Regions from separate parts of the Hydrogenophaga sp. RWCD_12 genome, predicted to be linked through region 2. Evidence: riboswitches for the same ligand, from Rfam matches in the RefSeq annotation. Region 2 holds a riboswitch; the other holds the start of a gene.
The links. A riboswitch is a leader RNA that binds a small molecule or an ion and turns the genes downstream of it on or off. The one in region 2 is predicted to bind S-adenosylhomocysteine.
Positions count from the first base shown of each region.

Region 1 (10,311 bases), on a different contig from region 2:
ACGAAGCCTGGCTGCGCACGCAGCTGACCAAAGCGCTGGAGTTGGGCAAGGGCACGCTGCACCTGCTGACCGATCTGGATGGTCTGGCCCCCGCGCTGGCCGAAGGCCGGCCCACGGCGGGGATGGGCAAGATGGAGGTGTTCTCCACCACCCGTGCCTGCCCGGTCTGCGGCACCAGCTATCCCGAACTGGATCCGCGCCTGTTCTCCTACAACAGCAAGCACGGCTGGTGTCCCGACTGCGTGGGCACGGGCGTGAAGCTTTCGCGCGAACAGCGCAAGGCGCTGGACGACTCGGTGCGCGACGACGACCAGAAGGGCCGCGAGCAGAGCTTTGCCGAGCCCGAGGTGGAAGACCTGACCGACGAGGCCTGCCCGAGCTGTGAAGGCACGCGCCTGAACGCGCAGGCGAGGGCGGTGAAGTTCGGCGCCGTGGCCGCGACCGGGCAGGCCGGCCGTGGCATCACCGAGATCGCGCGGCTGTCGGTCAGCGACGTGCGCAAATGGGTGCAGGCCATGATGAGTGACGGCGGCCTCAGCCATCGTGAAGCCGACATCGCGCGCGACCTGCTGCCTGAAATTGAAAGCCGCCTGGCCTTCCTCGAAGAGGTCGGGCTCTCCTACCTCACGCTGGACCGCGGCGCGCCCACGCTCAGCGGTGGTGAGGCACAGCGCATCCGCCTGGCGGCGCAGCTGGGTTCCAACCTGCAAGGCGTCTGCTACGTGCTCGACGAGCCGACCATCGGCCTGCACCCGCGCGACAACCAGATCCTGCTCGACGCGCTGCACAAGCTGGGCGACATGGGCAACACCCTGGTGGTGGTCGAACACGACGAGGACACCATCCGCCGTGCCGACCACATCATCGACATCGGTCCCAGCGCGGGCAAGCGCGGTGGCCGCGTGGTGGCGCAGGGCACGGTGGCCGACCTGTCGGCGAGCCCCGACTCGCTCACGGGCCGCTACCTGCTGCACGCGATGAAGCACCCCTTGCAGCCGCGCCGGCCGGTGAGCGCCGAGGCCGAGCGGCTGGAGCTGCGCGGCGCGGCGATGCACAACCTGCAGAAGATTGATGTGGACGTACCGCTGCGACGGCTGGTCGTCGTGACCGGTGTGTCGGGCTCGGGCAAATCCACGCTGGCGCGCGACGTGCTGCTGACCAACGCGGCCGCTGCAGTGACCCAGCGCAGCACTCTCGCCGGCCGCCAGGCCTGGGACAACGAGGGCGTGCGCCCCGCCTGGACCGGCTGCAGCAAGCTGCTGGGCAGCGAGACGGTGGATCGTGTGCTCGAAGTCGATCAGACGCCGATCGGCAAGACGCCGCGCAGCTGTCCGGCGACCTACATCGGTTTCTGGGACACGGTGCGCAAGCTATTCGCCGACACGCTGGAAGCCAAGGCGCGCGGCTACGGTCCGGGGCGTTTTTCGTTCAACACCGGCGAAGGCCGCTGCCCGGGCTGCGAAGGGCAGGGCATGCGCACCATCGAGATGAGCTTCCTGCCCGACGTGAAGGTGCCCTGCGAGGTCTGCCACGGCGCACGCTTCAACCCCGAGACCCAGGCCGTGACCTGGAAGGGCAAGAACATCGGCGACGTGCTGCAGATGGCGGCCGATGAAGCGGTCGAGTTCTTCGCCTCCATGCCCGCGATCAGCCACCCGCTGCAGTTGCTCAAGGACGTGGGCCTGGGCTACCTCACGCTGGGCCAGCCATCACCGACGCTGTCGGGCGGCGAGGCGCAGCGCATCAAGCTGGTGACCGAACTTTCCAAGGTGCGCGACGAGATCGGGCGCCGCGGGCAGAAGGCGCCGCACACGCTGTACGTGCTGGACGAACCCACGGTGGGCCTGCACATGGCCGACGTGGAAAAGCTCATCCGCGTGCTGCACCGCCTGGTGGACGGCGGCCACAGCGTGATCGTGATCGAGCACGATCTGGACGTGATGGCCGAGGCCGACTGGATCATCGACCTCGGGCCGGAAGGCGGCTCGGGCGGCGGCCGCATCGTGGCGGCGGCGACGCCGGAAGACGTGGTGCGGCTGGGCACGCACACGGGCAAGGTGCTGGGGCCGGTGCTGGCCCGGTCCTGACCAGACAAGATGGTGCCCGACCAGGTCATCCACATCCACCCGGCCGCGCCACCTCAGCCTGTCGTGGGAACGCCTTGCAACGGCTGCGGGGTGTGCTGCCTGGCCGAACCCTGCCCGCTGGGGCAGGTGATTTCACGCAAGAGCCTTGGAGCCTGTGACGCCCTGCGCTGGGACGAAACGCAAAGCCTCTACCGCTGCGGCGCGATCAGCGATGCCGCCGGCGTGCTCGGCCCGCGCTGGGCCTGGGCGGCCCCCCTGATGCGTCGGCTTGCGCGGCGCTGGATCGCGGCTGGCATTGGCTGTGACGCCAGTCTGCAAGGCCTGCGGCGCTGAACGGCACATCAGAAACGGCTCAAGTTCGCCAGGATTTGGTCGTTAGACCTTGCAGGTGGTGGGGGAAATACCCCCGCTTGTCTTCACCGCGAACCGAGTCCTCCCATGGCACTTCCCACTTCGACACACCCTTGCTGGTCGCGCGCGGCCGGCGGCGGTCTGGCCCGCATCCAGACCTCCAACCTGGCCCTGCAGCTTCTGGTCAAGCGCCTGGAGCGCAGCACCGATGCGCCGCCCCAGAAAGCCTCGGAAATCCAGGCCTTCTTCACCAAGTGGGAGCGCATCCTCTCCACCGAAATCGACCAACTCAACCGTCTCTGAGGCACCGCACATGAACCGTCTGATGACACTGGCCGAAACGGCTGAACTGATCCGTGGCGGCGCCCACCTGTCGCTCGCTGGCCCGGAGAGCGCCCTGGATTCCCTGCCCAAGGGGCAATGGATCGCCGGCACCATTCCCTACTTCATGGACACGGCCGGTGGCGTGGTGTCCACCAGCGGGCAGGTGTTCGTGAGCCCGCTGCCCGCACAGGGCCAGATCACCCTCGCGCACTATGGTGCGGACCAGCTCAAGTCCATCGTGGGCAACGGGCCGGACAACGGCTTCACCGTGGCCATCGTGCCTGCGGGCAGCGCTGCCCACAAGACCTTTGCCGCCGAAGCCGTGAACGATGCCGACGCCTTCCTCAAGCCCACCGTGGGCTGGGTCGCCGGCATCCATCTCTCTGACCTCGGCAAAGTGACCCCCAAGGTTTACCTGGGCGCCACCGGCGAGAAGTTCGAAGACGGCGTGGTCGTGGCCCATGTGGCCCTGCCCGAAAGCCAGCTGGCCTCCATCGAGATCGTCAACATCTTCGAACCGGGCGATGGCGACGTGCTGCGCTTCACCGACACCTCGTTCGAAGTGGGTGAGTGCCTGGTCAACGGCGAGAAGACCAACCTGGCCGACTATGTGCAGGCCAAGGGTCTGGCCGACGGCAAGTTGCCGCTGGTGGGCGACTTCGGTGGTGCGCACATCAACGCATCCATCCAGTCGGTCGACGCGGATGGCCGCAAGGTGGTGCTGTACGCCCCGGTGTTCACCGGCGTGGACTATCACTTCGCCAAGCCTGTGGCCGACTACGGCGCCAGCTTCCGCGAACGCCTGGCCGGCTACCGCACGGACGGTGTGAACTTCTCGTGCAACTGCATCCTGAACTTCCTGTTCGGCGAACTCGAAGGCCAGAACATCGGCGACTTGCGCGGGCCGGTGACCTTCGGCGAGATCGGCTACCAGCTGCTCAACCAGACGCTGGTCGTGCTGCGCATCGACTGATGCCGCGGTCACAGCCCGGTCCGCCCGCGGGTCGGTGAAAAAGGCGCCTTCGGGCGCCTTTTGTCTTTCCGAAGCCCGTTCTTGCGACGGCGACAATCGCGCCATGCTGATCTGGCCACTCCCCGCCCTATTGACCTGGGCGTTTGCCTGGGCGCTGTTCGTCGGCCTGCGCGTGGCCGGGCTTGGCGCACCCGGTGCTTTTGTGGTCGCGCTGCTGGCGGCGGGGCTGGCTGCCTGGACCGGGCGCACGCCGTGGCGGCGGCTGTTCATGCTGGCGGGGTTCCCGCTGTCGCTGCTGGTCAGTGGCGCGGCGGGCGCGGTGCCCGGCTGGATCTGGCTGCTGCCGCTGGCCCTGCTGCTGGCCTTGTACCCGCTGGGCAGCTGGGGCGACGCGCCGCTGTTCCCCACACCCGCCGAAGCTCTGAACGGATTGGCGGAGAAAGCGGCACTGCCCGATGGAGCGGTGGTGGTGGACGCGGGCTGCGGCCTGGGCGCCGGACTGATCGCGCTGCGCCGCCAGTACCCGCGGGCGCAGATCCTTGGCTGGGAATGGAGCTGGCCGCTGACGATGCTGTGTGCGCTGCGCTGCCGTCTGAGGGGCAATGTCGCAAGGGTGCGCCGGGCCGACATCTGGGCGGCAGACTGGTCGGGCTGCGACCTTGTCTACCTGTTCCAGCGGCCGGAAAGCATGCCGCGCGCGGTGGAGAAGGCCGCGGCCGAACTGCGGCCCGGTGCCTGGCTGGTGAGTCTGGAATTCGAGGCCCGGAGCCTCAAGCCCACGGTCCGGCTGGAGACCGTCCAGGGCAAACCGGTCTGGCTCTACCAGGCCCCGCTGCGCACCCGCTGAGCCGGCGGACGCTGGATCAAGGTTTGCTGCCGGGTGCCACGCGCAGCGCGCGCCGCTCGCGCCGCAGCAGCCACCAGCCCGGACCGGCCACGGCCAGCAGCAAGGCGGGAAAGCCCACCACTGGCGCCCAGTCCAGCATGGCTGCACCCAGGGCCGGTGCCAGCGTCCCGCCCAGCGTGTACGACAGCACCAGCACCGCCGTGCTGTTGACCAGGGTGATGCCCTGTTCGCGCGAGCCGATGTCGATCATGGCAAGCGTGTAGAGGCTGCCGCCCGCGCCACCCCAGACGAAGGCCAGCGCGGCGGCCAGCCAGGGCGCACCGGCCACCAGCGGGATGAGCAGCGTGGCCAGCAGTGTGATCAGCGCACAGGCGTGCAGGATCTCCACCCGTGCGCCGTGAGCACCGCCCCGCCGGGGCTGCTGTGCCAGCCGGTCGGCCGCCATGCCGGCGGGCAACATCATCAGTGCGCTGCCCAGGCCGCTGGCCGACACCAGCAGAGCAGCGGCCGTGGCGCCCATGCCCAGCGCCAGCCCGTACAGCGGCAGGATCGACGTGAGCCCGCTCTCGAAGAAGCCGCCGACAAACCCCACCGTCATGATCAGCGGGTGCGCGCGGAGGGCGTGCCACACGCCGTGCAGGCCCACGCGGGCTTCGTGTGCGTCGTGCGCGGGCGGCAGGCGCGGAATCCACAAGCTGCCGATCAGACCAAGGACCAGGAAGCCCAGCACCAGCCACAGCGCAATCGGGTTGGTCGGACCGACCAAGGCCAGCAGGGCCGGGCCGATGACAAAGGTGGTGCCGACCATGGTTTCGAACAGGCCCACGAATCGGCCACGCTGCAGCGGTGGCGCGAACTCGGCCACCACCGCCTCGGCCAGCACCCAGCGCAGGCCCGAGGCTGCGCCCGCAATGAACTCGCAGGCGAACCACACCGGCAGCGCGTCCGTGAGCAGGAAGCCGGTGGTCGACACCACCGGCACCGCCGCCGACAGCCACAGTGTGGGCCTGCGTCCGAGCCGCTGCGTCACGGCCGAGGCGAACGGTGTGATGACGAACACCCCCACCCAGCCCACCGCCGCGAACAGGCCGGCCATCGAGGTCGAGACACCACCGTCCTTGAGCCGCAACAGCAGCAACGGCATGAGCATGAAGTAACCCACCAGCTCGAAGAACGTGGCGCCGAAAATGGCCCAGAGGCCACGCCGCGCCAGCGCGGGTGGTGGCGGTGGTGGGGCGGCATCGGTTGGCGGCGGCGGGTGCAGCGGGCCGGTCATGCGGGGGCTCCGGTTTGGCGGGCTGCCAGCACGGCGTGTGCGACTTCGGCAAAACCCGCGCCGCGCTCGCCCTGCGTCACGTAGCGTGGTCTGTGCGCCAGCTGGCCCCAGAACCGCGCCACATTGGCCACGCCGACGCTGTGCGGGAAGTGCCCGAACATCGTGGCATCGTTGGTCGAGTCGCCGACGTACACCCAGTGCTCGCGCTCCGCGTCCAGATCGCGCTGCAGGTGTCCGCGCACGATCCAGCGCGCGCCGGCCAGCTTGTGATGGTCACCGATCCAGCCGTTGATGTGGATGGAGCTGACGGTGGCGTTCAGCCCGCCCTCGTGCATGAGCCGCACCACGCGGTGGATGTCCTGTTCGTCCAGCTCCGCGAATTCGCTGTGGTCGATGGCGATGTCGGTTTCGCGGCCGGGGCTGTCCTGCGACAGGCGGGCGTGCGGCAGTTCGGCCAGCACGCGCTGCGCCACCGCCTGCAGCTGTGCGAAGTTCTTGCGGCGTGTGGCCGCGTCCTGCAGGTACGCCTTCTGCAGTGCACCGTCCTCGCCGCGCCAGAGCGCCACCGCGCCGTTCTCGGCCACGATGGCGTGGACCGGCCAGTCCAATGCGAAGGGTTCGCTCCAGCCCGCCGGGCGCCCGGTGATGGCGAACACGGGCAGGCCCGCGGCGCGCAGCGCGCGCAGCGCTTCGAGAGCGTCGGGCGTGATCGCGCCGTCGGTGGTCAGCGTGTCGTCGATGTCGGTCAGCACGCCGCGGATGGTCAATCGCGCGGCCAGAGGCCAGTCGGAAAGGGTGAAGTGAGGCATAAAGGTTGCGCAGTTTCGCAGATGCGCAAAAACAGGGGCTGCGGTAGAATCACGGCCATCCGAGGAGCGTTGCAGCGCACCCCCGACCACCGGTCGGCGCGGAGCGTGAGGCTCGGACAACCATGCAACGACGCTCATCCACTTCCGTGCGATGGGCTTTTTTTTGCCCCCGTGTCGCCCGTGGAGTGGTTCATTCAACCTTCAATGGAGCGAACCATGAACGCACGCATTCCCAACGCCGTCAACGCCGACTGCGTCATCACCGACATCGGTCTGGCCGACTGGGGCCGCAAAGAGATCAAGATCGCCGAGACCGAGATGCCCGGCCTGATGGCCATCCGCGAAGAGTTCGCGGCCAAGCAGCCCCTGAAGGGCGCACGCATCACCGGCTCGCTGCACATGACCATCCAGACAGCCGTGCTGATCGAGACCCTGCAAGCCCTCGGTGCGCAGGTGCGCTGGGCGTCCTGCAACATCTTCTCGACGCAGGACCACGCTGCCGCCGCGATCGCTGCCGCCGGCACGCCGGTGTTCGCCGTCAAGGGCGAGACCCTGGTCGACTACTGGGACTACACCCACCGCATCTTCGACTTCGGCGCCAAGGGCACCGAGGGCGAAGGTCCGAACATGATCCTGGACGACGGCGGCGATGCCACGCTGCTGATGCACCTGGGCAAGCAGGCCGAGAAAGACCAGAGCGTGCTGGCCAATCCGGGCAGCGACGAAGAGCGCATTCTGTTCGCCGCGATCAAGGCCAAGTTGGCCGAAGACAACACCTGGTACAGCCGCAAGAGCGCCCAGATCCTGGGCGTGACCGAAGAGACCACCACGGGCGTGCACCGCCTCAAGGAAATGTCGGCCAAGGGCACGCTGATGTTCCGTGCCATCAACGTCAACGACTCGGTGACCAAGTCCAAGTTCGACAACCTGTACGGCTGCCGCGAGTCGCTGGTGGACGGTATCAAGCGCGCCACCGACGTGATGATTGCCGGCAAGGTCGCCTGCGTGGCCGGCTACGGCGACGTGGGCAAGGGCTCCGCCCAGGCTCTGCGCGCCCTGAGCGCCCAGGTGTGGGTGACCGAGATCGACCCCATCAACGCCCTGCAGGCTGCCATGGAAGGCTACAAGGTCGTGACCATGGAATACGCCGCCGACAAGTGCGACATCTTCGTGACCACCACCGGCAACCGCGACGTGATCACGTACGAGCACATGGCCGCCATGAAGGATCAGGCCATCGTCTGCAATATCGGCCACTTCGACAACGAGATCCAGGTCGCCAAGCTGGAAGCCCATTGCAAGTGGGAAGAGATCAAGCCCCAGGTCGATCACGTGATCTTCCCGGACGGCAAGAAGATCATCCTGCTGGCCAAGGGCCGGCTGGTGAACCTGGGCTGCGGCACGGGCCACCCGAGCTTCGTGATGTCTTCGTCGTTCGCCAACCAGACGATTGCGCAGATCGAGCTGTTCTGCCATCCCGAAGGCTACGACGTGGGCAAGGTCTACGTGCTGCCCAAGCACCTGGACGAGAAGGTCGCGCGCCTGCACCTGAAGAAGGTCGGCGCGATGCTGACCGAGCTGAGCGACGAGCAGGCCGCCTACATCGGCGTGCCGAAGAACGGCCCGTACAAGCCCGACACGTATCGGTATTGATTACCGATGCGTGCTGACCAGTTGCTCGTTGAGCGAGGGTTGGCCGCGTCGCGCTCGCAGGCCCAGCGGCTGATTGCTGCGGGGGTGCGCTGGCGTCTGTCTGGGGGCGACTGGAAAGCCGTGGCCAAGAACGGTGAGGCGTTGCGCGTGACAGTGGAACTGCAGCTGCAGGACACGGCCGAGTCGCGCTTCGTTTCGCGCGGCGGTCTCAAGCTGGACGGCGCGCTTCTGCGTTGCGGCCTGGACGTGACCGGCCTGCTCTGCCTCGATGTGGGGCAGAGCAGCGGTGGCTTTACCGACTGCCTTCTGCAGCGCGGCGCCATGAAGGTCGTGGGCGTGGACGTGGGACAGGGCCAGCTGCATCCGCAGCTGCGCAGCGATCCGCGCGTGGTCTGCATTGAAAAATGCAATGCACGCGAGCTGACGGCGCAGCAGCTGGAGGAAGCCGGTGGCGAAGTGGCCGCCGCGCCGTTCGACTTGATCGTCGGCGACCTGTCGTTCATCTCGCAGACGCTGGTCTGGCCGGCCATCGTGCCGCTGCTGAAACCTTCGGGTCATCTGCTGATGCTGGTCAAGCCGCAGTTCGAACTGCAGCCCGAGCACATCGGCAAGGGCGGTCTGGTGAAAGACACCACGAGTTATGCGCTCGTGCAACAACGCATCGCGCAGGCCTGCTCCGACAACGGCCTGCAGCTGCGGGACTATTTTGAGAGTGCCATCACCGGCGGTGATGGCAACCGGGAGTTCTTCGTATGGGCCTGCCCCTGAGTTTTGAGTTCTTTCCGCCCAAGACGCCCGAAGGCGCCGAGAAGCTGCGCGTGGTGCGCCAGAAGCTTTACGCGGCCAAGCCCGAGTTCTGCTCGGTGACCTATGGTGCCGGCGGTTCCACGCAACAGGGCACCTTCGACACGGTCGGTGAAATCCTGGCCGAAGGTGTCCAGGCGGCCTCGCACTTCTCGTGCATCGGCGCCACCAAGGCCAGCGTGCGAGAGCAGCTGGCCATGCTCAAGGCCATGGGCGTCCGGCGCCTGGTGGCGTTGCGCGGCGACCTGCCCAGCGGCTATGGCCTGGGCGGCGAGTTCCATTACGCCAGCGACCTGGTGGCCTTCATCCGCGAAGAGACCGGGCGCGACTTCCACATCGAAGTGGCTGCCTACCCCGAGGTCCATCCGCAGGCCAGGTCCCCCGAGGCCGACCTGAAGGCCTATGCCACCAAGGTGAAGGCCGGCGCCGACTCAGCCATCACGCAGTACTTTTACAGCGCCGACGCCTACAGCCGCTTCGTGGACGACGCACACAAGCTGGGAGCCGACGTGCCGGTGGTGCCGGGCATCATGCCCATCACCAGTTCGTCGCAGCTGCTGCGCTTCTCGGACGCCTGTGGTGCCGAAATCCCGCGCTGGGTGCGGCTGCGCCTGCAGGGCTACGGCGATGACATCGAGTCCATCAAGGCCTTCGGCCTGGACGTGGTCACCAGCCTGTGTGAACAACTGCGCAAGGCCGGTGTGCCCGCGCTGCACTTCTACACGATGAACCAGAGCGCCGCGACGCTGGAGCTCGTGAAGCGGCTGCAGCTCGGGTAAGGTCCGATCGGTGACATATCAGGGAGTCAGACCATGAACAACATTGCACGCCGCCTGGCCTGCATGGCGCTGCTGGCCGGCCTGGCCGCCTGTGCCACCGCACCCGCACCGTCGCTCACGCCCGCAAGTGCTCCCCGCTCGGCGCCGACGCAGGCCTCAGTTGCTGTGCCATCGGCACCAGCGGCACGCAGCGAAGTGGCCGCGAAACCTGTCGAACCAGCGGCAGCTGTGCCCAACAATCCGTCCGACACCCATGCATCGTCCGCGTCGTTTGGGGAAGCCTCGTCGGCTGCGGTCGATGGTCTGGTCGACCGGGGTGTCGCGTCCTGGTACGGCAGGAAGTTCCATGGCCGTCGCACCGCCAGCGGCGAGCGCTACGACATGAACGCCATGACCGCCGCCCACAAG
Region 1 is NZ_JBKIXC010000003.1:349,001-359,311, reverse strand. Features, by position in the region: gene uvrA (excinuclease ABC subunit UvrA) at 1-2,087, shown strand, start outside; gene ACLIJ1_RS13640 (hypothetical protein) at 2,097-2,420, shown strand; gene ACLIJ1_RS13635 (hypothetical protein) at 2,526-2,741, shown strand; gene ACLIJ1_RS13630 (DUF6976 family protein) at 2,752-3,735, shown strand; gene ACLIJ1_RS13625 (class I SAM-dependent methyltransferase) at 3,839-4,582, shown strand; gene ACLIJ1_RS13620 (MFS transporter) at 4,599-5,858, opposite strand; gene ACLIJ1_RS13615 (HAD family hydrolase) at 5,855-6,667, opposite strand; S-adenosyl-L-homocysteine riboswitch at 6,723-6,810, shown strand; gene ahcY (adenosylhomocysteinase) at 6,884-8,320, shown strand; gene ACLIJ1_RS13605 (TlyA family RNA methyltransferase) at 8,327-9,088, shown strand; gene metF (methylenetetrahydrofolate reductase [NAD(P)H]) at 9,073-9,903, shown strand; gene ACLIJ1_RS13595 (septal ring lytic transglycosylase RlpA family protein) at 9,937-10,311, shown strand, end outside.
Region 1: it holds a riboswitch for S-adenosylhomocysteine, as region 2 does, so the genes downstream of both, ahcY (adenosylhomocysteinase) here and metH (methionine synthase) in region 2, are expected to answer to the same signal.

Region 2 (10,311 bases):
GGGCGAAGGAGCTGGACTATCGGCTCATCAAGGAGCTGTGGGCCTTCACCGGCTCCCGCATCGCCGTGCGCTTCGTCTACGAGTGGCGCGACGATTCGGGCCAGTGGTTCCGTTCGCACGGCAACGAGAACTGGCAGTTCAATGCGCTGGGCTACATGGAAGAGCGCCATGCCAGCATCAACGACCGGCCCATCCACGAAAGCGAGCGGCTGTTCCTCTGGCCGCTGGGTCGCCGGCCCGATGACCACCCCGGCTTGACCGAGCTGGGTCTCTGAGGGCGGTCCCTTCCTGGCCGGATCGCTGTCAACGACGCACGAAGCCGCTCCGGTCAGGGGCACCGCCGGGCCGGCTTTACCGGACGGCCAGCGCCGCCCCCTGGGGGGTGACGCGAAGCGGCGCAGGGGGATCGAATTCAGTGCAGCGTCATCGGGTGTGAGGTGGTCTTCACCCGCACCACCGCCGGCTTCGCTTCGTAGGGCACCGCATCGCAGCCGCAGATCTGGGCCGCGATAGTGTGCGCCTGGCGGCCGATGGGTTCGATGTAGCGGCTGGCCTGGCCTGCGATGGTGATGCAGTCGCCCAGCGCGTGGATGCGCTCGTTGCTGGTCTGCAGCGTGGCCGCGTCCACCGCGATGCCCTGGTTCCAGGCGAGCGCGGCGCTCTGCGCTAGGCGCGGTGGCGTCATCAGGCCGGCCGCTGCGATCACCTGGTCGGCCGCGAACTTCTGGCCGCAGGCCGTGGTGAGACGGAACTTGCCGTCGATCTTCTCGACGCCAGCCACCTGCACGCCGCCCACAAAGCGGATCGGCAGGTCCCGCCACGCGTTCAGCAGCTGCGCGCCCGCCGCGTCGGCTTGCCAGCGCGCGAGCGGCTCGGTCATCACGTCCAGCAGCGTGATGCGGTGGCCGCCGAGCGCGAGGTCGTTGGCGAGCTCGCTGCCGATCAGGCCCGCGCCGACGATCACCACGTCTTTCGGTCCGGAGCCCAGCGCCGCACGCAGCCGCTGGTAGGCGCCCAGGTGATTGATGCGCCAGACCAGCGCCGCCGGCAACGCCGGGGGCAGCGCTGCCTGCGCACCGTGGGCCAGCACCAGTTGGTCGTAGCGCAGCGTGCCGCGCGTGGTGCGCAGGCTGCGCGTGTCGGGGCAGATACGCACGGCGTCGGTGTGCGCGAGCAGGCGCACGCCCAGGCGCTTCGACGCATCGGCGCCGGTTTCCTTCACGAGCTTGCCCGGGTCCATCTGCCGCGCCATCGCCACCGACAGCAACGGCTTGTCGTACACGTCCGCCGCGCAGGCGCTGACCAGGGTGATGGGCAGGTCCGCGTCGAGTGCGCGCAGGGCCTCGGCCATCTGCCAGCCGGCGCGGCCTCCGCCGACGATGACCACGCCCGGCGTGCCGCCGCGTTTCGTCACCCGGGCGGCGCTGCCGGCACGCGCGCGCAGCGCCTCGATGGACGGCGCTTCATACAGCGTGAAGTCGTTCTTGGTCACGCCGCACAGCGGGCAGTACCAGTCTTCCGGAATGTCCTCGAAACGCGTGCCCGCGGCCAGGCCGCTGTCGAGGTCGCCCACCGCCTCGTCGTAGATGAAGCCACAGGCGTCGCAGATGTACTGCAGGAAGGGCCGGCCACCGTCCGGTGGCACCACCGCCGCGGCCAGCGGCACATCGCGCACCTCGCCGTAGATGTTCGACAGGACGCTCATCCCGGCATCTCCTCGGCCGAGAGCCGAGCGATCTCTTTGCGCAGGTGTTTGATGGCCGGGGTGACGATGGCGACGAACTGCGCCTCGCGCACGCGGCGCTGCACCTCGCTGCTCATCAGGTAGCCGCGCGCGCCCTGGTGCATCAGGGCCGAGTTGGCGGCGCGCAGGCACAGTTCGGCGCCGTGCGCGCGCGCGTCCAGCACGTCGATGAAATAGTCGGTCGAGGTGTCGAACGGCGTTTCGGCCAGCTTCATGATCCGCGCCACCAGCGCGTCGAACTCCGCCTGCAGCTCGGCCGGCCGGTCTTCGAGGTACTGGTTCACATGGCCCAGCTGGCCCTCCACCGCCCACATGCTGTCGATCGCACCCTGGACGATGCCCGCCGCGATGCCGCATTGCAGCAGCACGAAGCCGCCTCGGATGCGGGCGATGTATGGCTTCGCGGGGTCGGCCACGATGTCGTCGGTGCCGACGAACAGGTCCTTGCATTGCACGCTGTAGGTGCCCGTGCCCTCCATGCCCGAGAACTCGGGGCAGGCCTTGAGCGTGACGCCCGGCGCGTCGCAGCGCAGCATGAACATCATCTCGCGTCCAGCGCTGGCACCATCTTCAAACACCGCCGCAATGGCGCCGAAGTAGTGGTCCGGCCCCAGGTTGCTGACCCAGGGCAGGGTGCCGTTGACGAGGTAGCCGCCGTCGACCGGCGTGGCCTTGAGCAGCAGGCTCTCGATCTGCGCAAAGCTCTTCATCGGGTTCGACAGGCCGGTGCCGCCCAGCGTCTCGCCGCCCACATGGCGCACCAGCCTCTCGCCGGTCAGCGCCGGGTTGCCCGAGGCCTGCATGTACAGGCCCGCCACGCACTGGCACCACATCATGAAGCCGGTGGCGCCGCAGACCTTGGCCGCTTCCGCCATCGCCAGGATCGCCTGGCCGTAGTCGCCGGGCGAACCGTCGGCGCGCGGCAGGTGCGCGCTCATCGCCCCCGCCGCGGCCAGCCGCTTCATCAGCTCCACCGGGTAGGCGCCGCGGTCGATGGCGTAGGCCTGCTCGGCCAGCGGGCCCTGCGCGATGGCGCGCACGGCGGCGATCAGGTCCGCGGGCGGCGCCGCGAGTTCGGGGGGCAGGTCGGCGGGGTTCATGTCGGTGCTTCAGGCCATGCTGATTTCAAACGGGATCGGGTTGCGCATCGTGTTGGCCACCGGCGAATAGAAGTTCGCGTGCTGCACGATTTCGTCCAGCACCTCGCGGCTCGCGTCGCCTTCCACCAGCACCTTCACGCGGATCGCCTGGAAGCCCATCTCCGGCGGCGTCTTCTCCAGCGCACCGCCGGCGCCCCAGGCGGCCGGGTTGCCGATGTCGCCTTCGAGGAACACCTCCAGCCGGCTCAGCTTCACGCCCTTCCAGGTCGCCACCGCCGTCACGCCCACGGCGATGCAGCCACCCAGGCCCGACAGCACGATCTCGCCCGGCGCTGGCGCCGTGTCTTCGCCAAACAGGTGCAGCGGCTCGTCCACCACCACGCAGTGCTTCTCGCCCACGTAGTTCAGCGAGTGGTACTGCCCCTCCATCACGGTGTGGACCTTGTTGGTGCCGCGGCGGGCCGGGTTGGCCTTGCCGCCAGCGGCGAAGTCGGCCAGGCCGTTGGCGTCGATGGGGCGCAGGTAGGCCTTGATGGTGGCGGGGGCGAGGGTCTCGGTGTCGGACATGGTGTCTCCGGAGTTGAAAAGCTGAAAGGGATGGGGGTCAGGCGGCCATCGCCAGCTGCGGCTTGTTGGCCGGCGCTGCCATCGGCAGGCCGGTCTCGATCGGCAGGCTCGGGTCGCGCGACCACTCGTTCCAAGAGCCGAAGTACATGCGCACGTCGGCAAAGCCCGCCTGCTTGAGCGCCAGGAAGGTGTTGGATGCGCGCGCGCCCTTGAAGCAGTAGAGGTAGACCGTGTCGTCGGGCGCGATGCCGGCCGTGGCGCACTCGGCCTTCACCTCGTCGGGCGTCTTGAACACCGGGCCCGCGGCCGACGGCTTCATGAAGCGGTACCACTCGATCCACTTCGCGCCCGGCAGACGGCCCTTGCGCGGCGCGAAGTCCTTGCCGTAGGGCGACGAACTGTCGCCGATCCACTCGTCCACATCGCGCACGTCGAGCAACACCGTGTCGGTGCCCAGCGCGGCCTGCACATCGGCCTGCGTCAGCATCACGTCGGCCATCGGCAGTTCGGGGAAGGTAGCGGGCGTGGGCGTGGCCGCCTCGGTGGACACCGGCAGGCCGGCCGCCTTCCAGGCGCTGAAGCCGCCGTTGAGCACCTTGATCTTGGGGTAGCCCAGCCAGGTCAGCAGGTAATAGCCGCGGCACGACTGGCCGTAGCCGCTGTTCATCGCGTCTTCGTAGAACACGGCGGTCTCGGCGCCCGAGAGGCCGGCCTTGCCCAGCGCGTCGGCGAAGGTGGCCTTCAGCGCCTGCAGGCCCTCGGGCGTGGAGGTGGCGAGAAAGGTGAACACCTCGCGCAGGTTCACGGCGCCGGGAATGCGCCCGGCGGCAAAGGTGTCGGCGTCGCGCGTGTCGATGACCACCACCGGTTCGGCGGCTTGCAGGGTGGCGAGTTGATCGGGTGCGATCAGGGTGGCTTCAATGCTCATGGGGACCTCTGAATCAGGGCAAAGGCAAGATGGCCTGAGCCCTTCATCGCAACCGCTGTGCCAGGGCGGCACCGGGGTAGGTCAACGCAGGGAAGCTGTTGATTTTGTTGGGGTTATGGGGATTGGGGGTGGGCTGACGCCGGGAGCGTGGCCTCTGGGGTTTGACATTGGGTCAACAAAATGTCGACACATTGGAGGTGGGTTTGGGTGAGCGCTTGAGCCGGCAGCGGCGAGCCAGACCTTCGTACGCTGGCTATAGTGCAAGAGCGATTCGGCAAAGGTATGTAGCGTGGAGGCCCGAGTCGGTTTTTTCGGATCTGTTAAACCTGTTCATGCACTCAGCGAGGTGCGTTGCAGGCTTGATTTCAAACAAATTTTGGAGGAGCCATGCGACTTTGTTTAACGGCAGGTATTGTGGGTATCCGGCGTTTTGCCGTTTAAATCAAAGTTAGGCCTCATAGATTCAAATAGAGATGCGCTACGACTACTCGAAGAACACACCAAGTTGGATGAAATGGGCGCTGGGGCTCGCTGCTCTACTGGCCATCGTTCCAGTTTCTAACCTCGTATTTTTGGGAATTCGAAATCTTCGCTTTGCCTACACCGGTGAAATTGGACTGACCGGCCTCGGCCAACTAGGCGACTTTTTTGGTGGTCATACAGCTGCATTTGCAGGCGCTACGTCACTCGCAGTCGTACTGTTCTTCACTTTTCATCAGGCTAGGCAACAAAGCCAATTCTTCGTCACGCAACAAGAAGACGCAGCCAAGCATTCTCAGCGCGAATTCTTCTTGCAAGGTATCAACCTGATTACTCAATGGGATATCGCCTCACCCGGATGTGATCAGTGTCTGCGACTTCTTGATTACTACGGACGAGTGGCACTGAATTCAGAAGATCGTGAACTACCCCTGATGCTGAACACAGTGATCACTGCCAAGATTCGAGAGAACCTGCAAGGCCAGAATGGTAGCTTTAAGAGAACAAACTACCCGTACGCCATCGAAGTAATGGAACGAATCGCCGAACTGCGCAAAGAGGACGGACTAGCCTCAAAACTTAAGCTCTCTGGGCGCAAGGACGATGCAACTTAAAACCTATCCACCCCCCGGGTTGCCCCAGGGGGTAGGTCCTCGACCGTCACCCCCCGCAGATGATGGAGGGTATAGGAGTTGCTCGTCCGGTCGTCTCCCGACGACCAATGATGAATTGTATCCCCATTTCGCGATCCTGCGCAATGAGGCCTAACCATTCGCTCAACCGGACCCATTGCGGCATGCGGCAATAGGCCCGCCATTTCATTCTGGGCCTTTAGCCACATACCGCAACGGTCCGGTTAGCTCAAACGTTAGCCCGCAGCCAAATGCAACACCGCACTGCTATTCGCTACGCCTGCTATTTGCTCGCAGGGTTGCTCGTGTTGTGTTCGCTGTGGTGCTTGCTCTGGGTTATTTCGTCCTCGAGCATGGCATTCACAGACTGCGCTGGGGCGTATGACTTGTTTGCCAAGAACCCGCGTTGTCGGCAGCCGTCCATTGCCGGGCTACTTGCACTTGCGTTGGTGATTTGCGCTGCCGGCGCGGTCTTTTTGGGCCGAAGGTTTCGCTCGTGAGCCTTATCCATACTCAGATCAGCTTCAACGCAAGTCGCTCATGAACATCATCGGAATCTACGGATTCACTGGCCGGCACACCGGGACGTCCGAATACGACTGGAATCACCCGGAAGCGGGCGCGACACACCAGTGCATGCTGTTCCTCCGGCAGGAATCGGAATCGGGCGAGTTTGAGTCGGCCATGGCGGAGTGCCATCGGTACGGCTTCGAGGCCATCGAGAACATGAGCTATGGCAAGCTGGACGTTGAGGTGCTCAACACGGAGCCCTACAGGGGCTTCTCCGGGTTCTACGAAGAAGCGCTCGCGAGTGGCAGCGCGTTGGTCTTCTATCCAGCTGAGGCCCAGAGCGGTGGCGCTGGAGCCTGATTCGCTGGGCCTCACCACATATATATGTTGAACATCGCCTCCATGTCGCTAGCGCTGGCAGGCCTGCTGGTCCTGGTCGCGTCGCTGGCGCACCTGGCATGCATCGCGATTGGCGCCAAGGCGTATCGGTTCATGGGTGCTGGCGAACGGATGGCGCGGGCCGTCGAGGCGGGCAAGGTCAAGCCAACGCTCATCACCCTCGTCATCGCCAGTGTTCTGCTCGTCTGGGCGCTGTATGCCTTCTCCGGCGTTGGGCTGGTTCCCAAACTGCCCTTCACTGAACTGACGCTGTGTCTCATCAGTGCCGTGTTCCTGGCCCGGGCCATCGCCTTTCCGTGGCTGCGGCCCAGCTTCCCCGAAAACTCCACCACCTTCTGGCTGGTGTCTTCAGGCATTTGCCTGGTGATCGGCCTGCTGTACGCGGTCGGTGTTGCGACACTTTGGTCAGCGCGGTGAGGTCAGGCGCACACTCGCGCGACTTCTATCGGCAAACCAGGCCGCCATCATCCAGCGCAGGCGGGCGCATCAGATCGTCGTCAATGCCCATGACCGCGCTGGCCCGTTCTACCGCCCGCCACAGCAGCGGCGGCATCTTCAGGATCTCGTCGGGTGAGTCGGCCTGGGCGATCCAGTGGCTGATCTGCCGGTGCTCGTCCGGGGTCAGCAAGGCCAGGTGCAGCATTTCGTCGATGGTTTTCATGGTCGCCTAGTGTGGGGCTCAGCGCACCCCCGCCTTCCTCAAACGGTAACTGAACTGCCGCAGCGTCAGCCCCAGGCTTTGCGCCGCGCGCGACTGGTTGCCGCCGTGCTGCGCCAGGGCGACGGCGAGCTGGTGGGCGTCGTGTGAGCCGGCGCTCTGGTAGTCGCGCACCAGCGGGGTGGCGGCCTCGGCCGGTGGCGCGTGGCGCGGAGCCGGGCGGACCGGGGTGGCCAGCGCCTCGGGCAGGAAGCGCGACAGGTCGCCCGCGTGCACCACGGGCTGGTCGGCCAGCAGCACCACGCGCTCGATCACGTTGCCTAGTTCGCGGATGTTGCCGGGCCAGTCCAGCCGCTCCAGCCGTTCCAGCGCGTCGGCGGCCAGGTGCACGTTGCGCTGGTGGGCTTGGTTGGCGCGGCTGGTGAAGTGCAGGGCCAGGGGGCGGATGTCTTCGCGCCGCTCGCGCAGGCTGGGCAGGCGGATCGGGATGACGTTGAGCCGGTAGTACAGGTCCTGGCGGAAGCGGCCGCTGGCGGCTTCCTGCGCCAGATCGCGGTTGGTGGCGGCGACCAGACGCACGTCGATGCGGATTTCGCGCTGCCCGCCCAGGCGCACCAGCGTGCCTTCCTGCAGCGTTCGCAGCAGCTTGGCCTGCAGGGCCAGCGGCAGTTCGCCGATTTCGTCGAGGAAGATGGTGCCGCCGTGCGCCTGTTCGAACCAGCCGGGGCGGGCGCTGTGGGCGCCGGTGAAGGCGCCGCGTTCGTGGCCGAAGAGTTCGCTCTCGAATAGCGTGTCCGGGATGGCGGAGCAGTTGACCTTGATGAAGGGCTGGTCGCGCCGGCCGCTGGCCAGGTGCACGGCGCGGGCAAACAGCTCCTTGCCGGTGCCGGACTCGCCCAGCAGCAGCACGGTGGCCTGCGACTCTGAGACGCGCTCCAGCTCGCCCAGCGCTTGCAGCAGCGCGGGCGAGCGGCCGATCAGCCCGTAGCGGGCGCTGCCGACGTCGAGCGCACGCTCCAGCGCCTCGTTGCGCGCGGCGAGCTGGCGCGTCTCTTCGGCCACCAGCTGTTCCAGCCGCAGCAGCTGGCCGGCCAGGGTGGCGAGGATGCGAAGCAGCGCCAGGTCGTCGTTGAGGTGGCGCTGGCGGCTGCGGATGCGGTGGCAGGCGAGCACGCCCACGGTGGCGCCGTTGACTTCGATCGGCAGCGCGATGAAAGCCACGGTCTGCGGCGGCAGGTCGGCCCGCGCCACGGTGCGGAACAGGAACAGCGGCTCTGCGTCCACGTCCTGCACGATGGCGGGCAACCCGCTGGCCAGCACCCGGCCGGTGATGCCCTCGCCCCAGCGGAACACGCCGCGCGCGGCCTCCGCAGCGGTCAGGCCGTAGGCGTGGCGGACGGAGGCGGAGCGCTCGCCGCCCTCGCTGACCTCGTCGGCCAGCACCATGCGCCCGCGGTTCAGTCCCAGCAGCTCGCTCATCAGGTGCAGCATCTCGCGCAGCACGTAGGCGGGCGCCAGGCTGCGTCCCACCAGCTTCATGACCTCGCGCATCAGCAGCAGCTCCTGGGCGTGCCAGTCGGTGGACGGGGCGCCAGGTGCGTCGGGGTCGGTGCGGTGGGGCATGCGCCGAAGGCAAGCAAACATCGCACCAGACCCGTGCGCCGGCGGTTGGCGGCTAAAATCCCGGCCTCTCAAGGAGCGCTGCAGCGCCACCCCCCGCGGGCTGGCGTCAGGCTTGAGGTTTCGGGCGTCCACCGCCCCTCCGGCCCCGCCGGTTCCAACGGCGCTCACCAGTTTATGAATCCCTTCTGGTGAGCCCCATGTCCGACGTTTCCTCCTCCGTCTCCGTTCCCCCCATGCTGCTGTCCGGCCTCGAGCCGCTGCGCATCGGCGAGGGCAGCCTGTTCGTCAACGTCGGCGAACGCACCAACGTGACCGGCTCCAAGGTGTTCGCGCGCATGGTCCTCGAAGGCCGCTACGAGGACGCGCTGGCCGTGGCCCGCCAGCAGGTCGAGAACGGCGCGCAGATCATCGACATCAACATGGACGAGGCCATGCTGGACAGCCAGGCCGCCATGGTGCGGTTCCTGAACCTGATTGCCGGCGAGCCCGACATCGCGCGCGTGCCGATCATGATCGACTCGTCCAAGTGGAGCGTGATCGAGGCCGGCCTGCAGTGCATCCAGGGCAAGGGCATCGTCAACTCGATCTCGATGAAGGAAGGCGTGGCGGAGTTCAAACGCCAGGCCGGGCTGGTCAAGCGCTACGGTGCGGCCGCCGTGGTGATGGCCTTCGACGAGCAGGGCCAGGCCGACACCTACGCACGCAAGATCGAGATCTGCGAGCGCGCCTACCGCGTGCTGGTCGATGAAGTGGGTTTCGCGCCCGAAGACATCATCTTCGACCCCAACATCTTCGCGATCGCGACCGGCATCGCCGAACACGACAACTACGCGGTCGACTTCATCGAGGCCACGCGCTGGATCAAGCAGCACCTGCCGGGCGCCAAGGTCAGCGGCGGCGTGTCCAACGTGTCGTTCAGCTTCCGCGGCAACGACCCGGTGCGCGAGGCGATCCACACCGTGTTCCTTTACCACGCCATCCAGGCGGGCATGGACATGGGCATCGTCAACGCCGGCATGGTCGGCGTCTACGACGAGCTCGAACCCGAACTGCGCGCGCGGGTGGAAGACGTGGTGCTCAACCGGCGGCCCGACGCCGGCGAACGCCTGGTGGAAGTGGCCGAGAGCGCCAAGAGCGGGGCCAAGGACGAGAGCAAGCAGAACGAGTGGCGCGCACTGCCGATTCGCGAGCGCCTCTCGCACGCGCTGGTGCGCGGCATCAACGCCCACATCAGCGAAGACACCGAAGAGATGTGGCAGCTGATCAAGGCCGACGGCGGCCGCCCGCTGCACGTGATTGAAGGCCCGCTGATGGATGGTATGAACGTGGTCGGTGACCTGTTCGGTGCCGGCAAGATGTTCCTGCCGCAGGTGGTGAAGTCCGCCCGGGTGATGAAGCAGGCCGTGGCCCACCTGCTGCCCTACATCGAAGAAGAGAAGCGCCAGCTCGAAGCCGCCGGCGGCGATGTGAAGTCCAAGGGCAAGATCGTGATCGCCACCGTCAAGGGCGACGTGCACGACATCGGCAAGAACATCGTGACCGTCGTGCTCCAGTGCAACAACTTCGAGGTCGTGAACATGGGCGTGATGGTGCCCTGGCAGGACATCCTGAAGAAGGCCAAGGAAGAGGGCGCCGACATCGTGGGCCTGTCGGGCCTGATCACGCCCAGC
Region 2 is NZ_JBKIXC010000004.1:316,215-326,525, reverse strand. Features, by position in the region: gene ACLIJ1_RS17005 (DUF1348 family protein) at 1-275, shown strand, start outside; gene ACLIJ1_RS17000 (FAD-dependent oxidoreductase) at 413-1,705, opposite strand; gene ACLIJ1_RS16995 (acyl-CoA dehydrogenase family protein) at 1,702-2,844, opposite strand; gene ACLIJ1_RS16990 (OsmC family protein) at 2,854-3,411, opposite strand; gene ACLIJ1_RS16985 (sulfurtransferase) at 3,449-4,339, opposite strand; gene ACLIJ1_RS16980 (hypothetical protein) at 4,813-5,433, shown strand; gene ACLIJ1_RS16975 (hypothetical protein) at 5,992-6,321, shown strand; gene ACLIJ1_RS16970 (hypothetical protein) at 6,346-6,777, shown strand; gene ACLIJ1_RS16965 (hypothetical protein) at 6,803-7,021, opposite strand; gene ACLIJ1_RS16960 (sigma 54-interacting transcriptional regulator) at 7,040-8,641, opposite strand; S-adenosyl-L-homocysteine riboswitch at 8,706-8,814, shown strand; gene metH (methionine synthase) at 8,839-10,311, shown strand, end outside.